2 regions of the Enterobacter sp. Taxon_2 genome follow, and region 2 is predicted to be linked to the other one. Evidence: predicted binding sites of a transcription regulator. Region 2 holds the regulator's gene; the other holds the start of a gene.
What was found. The regulator Fur, encoded in region 2, represses iron uptake genes when iron is present. The targets are predictions, from matches to a motif close to ATAATAATGAGAACNACTATCAA.
Positions count from the first base shown of each region.

Region 1: a site for Fur is predicted at 2,154-2,176, ahead of AC4IC4_RS16545 (Nramp family divalent metal transporter). Genes of this name have one in related genera too.

Region 1 covers NZ_CM178024.1:3,491,027-3,495,092, reverse strand. Annotated here, with positions in the region: gene AC4IC4_RS16555 (sensor domain-containing phosphodiesterase) at 1-634, shown strand, start outside; gene AC4IC4_RS16550 (NupC/NupG family nucleoside CNT transporter) at 680-1,867, opposite strand; gene AC4IC4_RS16545 (Nramp family divalent metal transporter) at 2,216-3,454, shown strand; gene AC4IC4_RS16540 (DUF2502 domain-containing protein) at 3,488-3,838, opposite strand; gene mgrA (L-glyceraldehyde 3-phosphate reductase) at 3,966-4,066, opposite strand, start outside.
Region 2 covers NZ_CM178024.1:1,288,928-1,292,993, reverse strand. Annotated here, with positions in the region: gene ybfF (esterase) at 1-33, shown strand, start outside; gene ybfE (LexA regulated protein) at 162-449, shown strand; gene fldA (flavodoxin FldA) at 605-1,135, shown strand; gene fur (ferric iron uptake transcriptional regulator) at 1,426-1,872, shown strand; gene chiQ (ChiQ/YbfN family lipoprotein) at 1,970-2,299, opposite strand; gene chiP (chitoporin ChiP) at 2,347-3,744, opposite strand.

The DNA of each region.
Region 1 (4,066 bases), 2.2 Mb from region 2:
CCTGGCGCGTATGGAGAGCGAGGGCGAGATCTTCACCCCTGACCGCTTTATTCCGCTGATTGCCCAGTTCAACCTCAGCCATCGGTTTGATATGTGCGTCATGGAAAAATTACTGGTGTGGCTGCGCGATCACCCTGCAACGCAGGCCGGCGCCCGTTTTTCCGTCAATCTGATGCCGCTCACGCTGATGCAAAAAGAGGTGGCGAACGAGATTTGCGCGCTCTTTGAACGCTACGGCGTTGCGCCGCAGGCCGTCGTGATTGAGATCACCGAAGAGCAGGCCTTCTCAAACTCTGGCTGCAGCATCCACAATATTCAGCAGCTGCGGGATTACGGTTTCCGGATTGCCATTGATGATTTCGGTACTGGCTACGCCAACTACGAGCGTCTCAGACGTCTGCAGGCAGATATCATTAAAATTGACGGCTGTTTTGTTAAAGACATTTGTACCGACGATATGGATGCGATGATCGTCCAGTCGATGTGTAATCTGGCGAAGACGAAATCGCTGTGCGTTGTTGCGGAATATGTAGAAACACCTGAGCAGCGGGAGATGCTGCTTCGCTTCGGCGTGGATTACCTGCAGGGCTACCTGATAGGTAAACCCAAACCGCTGGAAGAGTTGCGGGCATAAAAAAACCGGGAGCCAGGCTCCCGGTTTTTTGTTTAACGATAAACGTTACAGTACCAGTGCTGCGATAGAAGCAGACAGGACGCTCACCAGCGTAGAGCCGTAAACCAGCTTCAGGCCAAAGCGAGAAACCACGTTACCCTGTTCTTCGTTCAGGCCTTTAATCGCACCCGCGATAATCCCGATTGACGAGAAGTTAGCGAAGGAGACCAGGAACACGGAGAGAATGCCTTCCGCGCGCGGAGAAAGCGTGCTGGCAATTTTCTGCAGATCCATCATCGCAACGAATTCGTTAGAAACCAGCTTGGTTGCCATGATACTGCCCACCTGCAGCGCTTCGTGAGCCGGAACACCCATCACCCATGCAACTGGGTAGAAGATGTAGCCCAGAATCCCCTGGAAGGAGATACCCAGCACCGCGGCGAACAGGGCGTTCAGGCCAGAAATCAGCGCAATGAAGCCGATCAGCATGGCGGCAACGATAATCGCCACTTTGAAACCGGCCAGAATGTACTCACCCAGCATTTCGAAGAAGCTCTGGCCTTCGTGCAGGTTTGACATCTGGATGTTCTCTTCGCTGGCGTCAACGCGGTACGGGTTGATCAGCGACAGAACGATAAAGGTGCTAAACATGTTCAGAACCAGCGCCGCAACAACATACTTTGGCTCCAGCATGGTCATATAGGCGCCCACGATAGACATGGAAACGGTAGACATTGCGGTTGCCGCCATGGTGTACATGCGGTTACGGGACATTTTGCCGAGAATATCTTTATACGCGATGAAGTTCTCAGACTGACCGAGGATCAGGGAACTGACGGCGTTAAAGGATTCCAGCTTGCCCATGCCGTTCACTTTGGATAACAGGAAGCCAATTCCACGAATAATGAACGGCAGAACGCGGATGTGCTGCAGAATACCGATCAGTGCGGAGATGAAAACGATTGGGCAGAGAACCTTCAGGAAGAAGAACGCCAGACCTTCGTCGTTCATTTTACCGAAGACAAAGTTGGTCCCTTCATTGGCGAATCCGAGCAGTTTTTCGAACATTTCGGAGAAGCCTTTTACGAAGCCGAGGCCTACGTTGGAGTTCAGGAAGAACCACGCAAGTAAAACTTCAATGACCAGCAGCTGGACAACATAACGGATACGAATTTTTTTGCGGTCTGTGCTGACCAGCAATGCGAGTGCAGTAACGACAACAAGTGCCAGGACAAAATGAAGGACGCGGTCCATATTTGCTCCAAATATGAGGCAGGTTTAATTTTCGTGCACATTCTATGTAACAAGCGAAAAGAAAACGAGATCGAGGACACACTATAGTTACATCCTGTGACGAGTCTCAAAAATAGTGATCCACAATACATTTTTGTTATGTTAGGTAAATGAGTGAAAAGTTAAGTTTGTGTGCTAGTCTTCACAAAAGCGCGCGCGATTTCAGTTTCTGTTAGATCGCCCCACTTACCCGCCCGTCTATCGTTCAAAGCTATCAGAGAAATCACTGTAAACTTCACAAATGAACTTGATAATCATTCTCATTTTGATAGCATTAAACATAGCAAAGGCTATATTTCAGAGGCAGAAATGACAAACAGTCGCGTAGAGGGTAGCAGTGGCAGAGCCGCGCGCAAGTTGCGGTTCGCATTAATGGGACCTGCGTTCATCGCTGCCATTGGCTATATCGATCCAGGTAACTTTGCGACCAATATTCAGGCCGGGGCCAGCTTCGGCTATAAGCTGCTGTGGGTGGTCGTCTGGGCTAACCTGATGGCGATGCTGATTCAGATGCTCTCTGCAAAGCTGGGGATTGCCACGGGCAAAAACCTGGCGGAGCAAATTCGCGACCATTATCCGCGTCTGGCCGTCTGGCTCTACTGGATCCAGGCGGAAATCATCGCTATGGCCACTGACCTCGCTGAGTTTATCGGCGCAGCGATCGGCTTTAAGCTGATTCTGGGCGTGTCGCTGTTGCAGGGGGCGGTACTCACCGGGATTGCCACGTTCCTGATCCTGATGCTACAGCGTCGGGGTCAAAAGCCGCTGGAGAAGGTCATTGGCGGTCTGCTGCTGTTTGTCGCGGCGGCCTATATCGTCGAGCTGATTTTCTCACAGCCGAATCTGGCGCAGCTCGCTAAAGGGATGGCGATCCCAAGCCTGCCAACCTCGGAAGCGGTGTTCCTGGCCGCCGGGGTATTGGGGGCGACCATCATGCCGCATGTGATTTACCTGCACTCCTCGCTGACGCAGCATCTCCACGGTGGGACGCGCAAAGAGCGTTACTCCGCCACCAAATGGGACGTGGCGATCGCCATGACCATCGCCGGGTTTGTCAATCTGGCGATGATGGCTACCGCAGCTGCCGCTTTCCACTTTAACGGTCACACCGGTATTGCCGATCTCGACCAGGCGTATCTCACGCTGGAGCCGCTACTGAGCCATGCTGCCGCCACGATATTTGGTCTTAGCCTGGTGGCTGCCGGTCTTTCTTCCACGGTGGTGGGCACGCTGGCAGGCCAGGTGGTGATGCAGGGGTTTGTCCGGTTCCATATTCCGCTGTGGGTGCGTCGCTCCGTCACCATGCTGCCGTCATTTGTGGTGATTCTGATGGGGCTCGACCCAACGCGAATTCTGGTCATGAGCCAGGTGCTGCTAAGCTTTGGCATCGCACTGGCGCTGGTGCCGCTGCTGATCTTTACCAGCGATAAAACCCTGATGGGCGAACTGGTCAACTCAACGCTGGTGAAACGGACCGGGTGGGCCATCGTCGTGGTGGTGGTGGCGCTGAACCTGTGGCTGCTGATTGGTACAGCGTTGGGACTCTAAAAGAAAAAGGAGCCGTGAGGCTCCTTTTTGCTGTTAGTCGTCATGACCGTGGTGGCCATGTCCGTGACCTTTGCCGCGACCCCAGCCGCCGCGACGGTCATCACGATCGTTCCACCCTTCACGGTAGCCGCGCTCGTAGGCGCTGTCTTTATACCAGCCGCGGTGTCTGCCGTTATCATGTTTCCACCAGCGGTCTCCGCGCCACTCATAGTGACGGTTCCAGTAGTCACGGTCGCGCCAGTAGCCACCGTCCCAGTATCTGCCGTAGTCATCACGATCGCCAATTTGTAATTTTACTGATGGCAACAGGGTGATTTCGCCCGCAGTGGCGATCAGCGGGGCTGAAGCCAGTAATACCGCTGCAAGAATCAGTGACCTGAACATACTCTTTCTCCTTCACGATCGGGGCCTTTGTGGGGCCTGTTAACGCAATTTTACGAGTTGGTAAAGCCTCGTTTCATCGCCTCAACTCCGAATTCCTGAGGGAGAGCACTTTTTGCTAAAAGTGGTTCTATTTTGAGCTGTTCAGAATGCCTTCTATACGGGACAGTTCTTCCGCAGAGAAATGGCGGTTTGCCAGCATGCCCACGGCGTCATCAATCTGCGACGCTT
Region 2 (4,066 bases):
ATTCGCCGCTATCTTGCTGATACTGCAAATTGATTAAAAAGAAAGCGACTGGAAGGCTGCAGGCGTCCAGTCGTTGGCGTGCCGTTTTTGGTGATGTATGATGGCGCGCTTATCGCCCGGGCATTAGCAGGGCGGCGTGTTTCCCCCGAAGTCTCAGAATCATGGCCAAAGAACAAACGGACCGTACGACACTAGATCTGTTCGCGAATGAGCGTCGCCCGGGACGACCCAAGACGAATCCGCTTTCGCGCGATGAACAGCTGCGTATCAATAAACGCAACCAGCTTAAACGCGATAAAAATCGTGGGCTTAAGCGTGTCGAACTGAAGCTTAACGCCGACGCCGTCGATGCGCTGAACGAGCTGGCCGACGCGCGAAATATCAGCCGCAGCGAACTCATTGAAGAGATGTTGATCGCGCAGCTTGAGACGTTACGCGGCCAGGCATAAGTCTGAAAATCCTCTTTATCACCCTTTTCATGTAGCACAGAGTGCAGTCCTGCGCGATAGCTGTTTCCGCAGGGTTGCCAGTTCTGCTATTATTGCCCTTATCCGTGGCCGAATTGCGCCACCATACTATTAAGTTTCAAGAGGTTATTTTACTCATGGCAATCATCGGCATTTTCTTTGGCAGTGATACCGGCAATACCGAAAATATCGCAAAAAACATTCAAAAACAGCTCGGTAAAGACGTTGCTGATGTGCATGACATCGCCAAGAGCAGCAAAGAAGATCTGGAAGGCTATGACATTCTGCTGCTGGGTATCCCAACCTGGTACTACGGTGAAGCCCAGTGCGACTGGGATGATTTCTTCCCGACGCTGGAAGAAGTCGACTTCAACGGTAAGCTGGTCGCCCTGTTTGGCTGTGGCGATCAGGAAGACTACGCCGAATACTTCTGTGACGCGCTGGGCACCATCCGCGACATCATTGAGCCGAATGGCGCGGTTATTGTAGGCCACTGGCCGACCGCCGGTTACCACTTCGAAGCGTCTAAAGGCCTGGCCGATGACGATCACTTCGTGGGGCTGGCCATCGATGAAGACCGTCAGCCAGAACTGACCGCCGAGCGTGTTGAGAAGTGGGTGAAGCAGATCCGTGAAGAACTGCACCTGGACGATATTCTGAACGCCTGATTTTTTCGCGGCGCAACCGCGGTTGCGCCCATGCCCCAGGTCAAACCGATTAAATTAATCGCTACAATCTTTTAACTTTTTCGCCCAGACCTGTACAATGTCTCCCTGATAAAATGTGGTTTTCCATTGAGCAAGTTTGTTGGTGATACCCCATTTTTATAAGCATATTTTGCCTGAGACTTGCAGTTTTCATTTAGCCATGGCAGTTCTATAATGAGACGCATTATCCCAGGTGCATTTTCTGTCACTTCCTACAGAAGTGAATCGTTTAGCAACAGGACAGATTCCGCATGACTGACAACAATACCGCATTAAAGAAGGCTGGCCTGAAAGTTACGCTTCCTCGGTTAAAAATCCTTGAAGTGCTTCAGGGTCCAGACAATCACCATGTCAGTGCGGAAGACCTTTATAAACGTCTTATCGACATGGGTGAAGAGATTGGGCTGGCTACCGTCTATCGCGTGCTGAACCAGTTTGATGACGCGGGCATTGTTACCCGTCATAATTTTGAAGGCGGTAAATCTGTTTTCGAACTGACCCAGCAGCAGCACCACGATCACCTGATCTGCCTCGATTGCGGCAAGGTCATTGAATTCAGCGATGATTCCATCGAATCACGCCAGCGTGAAATCGCCGCGCGTCATGGCATCCGCCTGACCAACCACAGCCTGTACCTTTACGGTCATTGCGCTGAAGGCGATTGCCGCGAAGACGACCACGCGCACGACGCGAAATAAACAAGTGTTCATATTCTGAGCCAGCCGTAAGGTTGGCTTTTTTTTTGCCTAAAAAAATGCCCGGTAGCGCAGCGCCACCGGGCATGATAACAACGAGTTACTTACTGTTATTACTTCGAATTTCTTTCCAAATCTGGTCGCAACGCTTCGCCACTTCCTGATCGTTGCCGGTTTTACGCGCCTGGATACAGGCCTGGTAATCCATTACGCGGACATTTTCCTGCGTCGCGAACTGCTCATGCGCTTTCTCTTTCTTCAGCACGTTTAGCACGCTCTGGCAGGCTTCAATTTTCTCCGGCGAACCTTCCGCAGTATTAATGCAGGCGCTATACGCCTCCTTCAGGCGGGAGTCCTCTTTTGGTGCCTGAGTCTGAGCACACCCCACCAGCCCTGATGCCAGCAACGCGACAACTACGATTTTTTTCATCATATACAGTCTCCATACCGGCGGGACTCAGCCCGCCGGTGCGTTTATCAGAAGATGGTGAATGGGGCGATAACCATGAATTTCACGTCACGTTCATCCTGGAAGATGTTGCCGTAACCGCCCGCATAGCTCGGGATATCGGAGTGGTTGTCATACTGGGTGAAGTGCAGTTTGAACATCGTGCCTTTCGCGCGGCCATCCTGCAGGGTATAGATTGCATCCAGACTGTAGGAAGACTCTTTCAGACGATAGTTTGGATCGTAGTAAGCATCCGGTGTTGCCATGTCGGCAGGTTTTGCGTCCCAGGCGTAAGCGTAAGAAGCGCCCACCGCCCAGCCAGGCAGGTTCCAGTTTTTCAGATCGTACATTGCACCGAAGAAGACCGCTTTCTCGCCGTCGGCGTTGAAGTCTGAGCGGTTATCCCACCAGATATCAAGACGGCCGTTGGAGGAGGCGTAGGTCGGAGTCATACGCTGCAGGAAGTAGCCCTGCTGCCCTTCCGCCTTCACCCATGTGCCTTCCAGACGCAAATCAACCTGGCCAACCTTGTAGCCGAAGGTGAGTGCCTGCAGCCACGCGGTGCCGTCATAAATGTCATTGACCCCACCGTTACTGACTTTATCGCGCGTACCGTAGAACTGGTAGCTGGTACTCAGCGGGCTACCCGCGACATCAAACTTATAGCTGGCTTTGGCAAAGTACTGATCGATATAGCCTTGTGCCTGACCAAATGCCGCTTCAAGCACCAGATCGTTTTTGAAGTCGTATTTCGCGCCCAGCGAGTGCAGGTAATCGACTTTGGTTTTTTTATCGTTCTGGTAGAACTTGTCCATCTCGATATGCCACGGCGCTTTGTACTCGTTGGTCCACATATAGGAGAAGCTCAACGCACCCGCATCACCGTAGTCAAAGTTAGCTCCCGCTTCCGCACCCTGATAGGTACCCGGCATAAAGCTCCAGTGCGGTGCTAACAGGGTCTGGCCAGTAGGCTGAATATAACCGCCGCGCGCCCATACCGGACCGTATTTAAATTTCGCAGCGGCTTTGTAAAGGCTTATACCGCTCTTATCCCCGGACCAGTCTTCATCATAGGCTTTGTTGCTGGAGGAGAAGGCGATTTCGTTCGGGTGGCCGCTGTCGCCGTTTTCCGCCATTTCAATCGCGGTGAACGCAGCAATATCCAGACCGAACATATCCGCGGCATAGCCTGACTGGAAGTCCAGGTTGGCGTTCCAGGTGGAGTGAGAAAGGTTGGTTTTGTATTTATCTTCAGTGACGTCTTTACGGTCACGCTCACGCTGCCAGTAATAAATACCGCCCGTGAGGGTAGAATCTTCGATGAAACCCGCTGCTTTTGCCTCTGGCGCAATCACCAGGCCCGACATTGCTGTCACACCGGCAATAGCCAGCGCCAGCGCACTACGTTTGCCACTGAACGTACGCATAGATTATTCCTCTTTGACGAATTAAAACGCCTGAAACGGCGTAAATAAAAAAGACCAAATGGTCAGGGGTAGTTTTAAATACCCTCGAATTAACTACCGTCTTTAGGTTATTTTTCGCGACGCGAATTATCAATGCTTTTTAGCGGACAAAAGTCAGGATTATGACGAAGTGCACATAATTGGTAGTGCTTTGTAACATTTACGGGAAGGCGAGGAATGACGGGGAATTATCAGGTATTTCAGTGGGTAGACGTAGTATCTCTTTCCTTTTATGTAACATTTTTGATTTTCGCAATGGCACAAACTTTTTTTTAAAAAATAA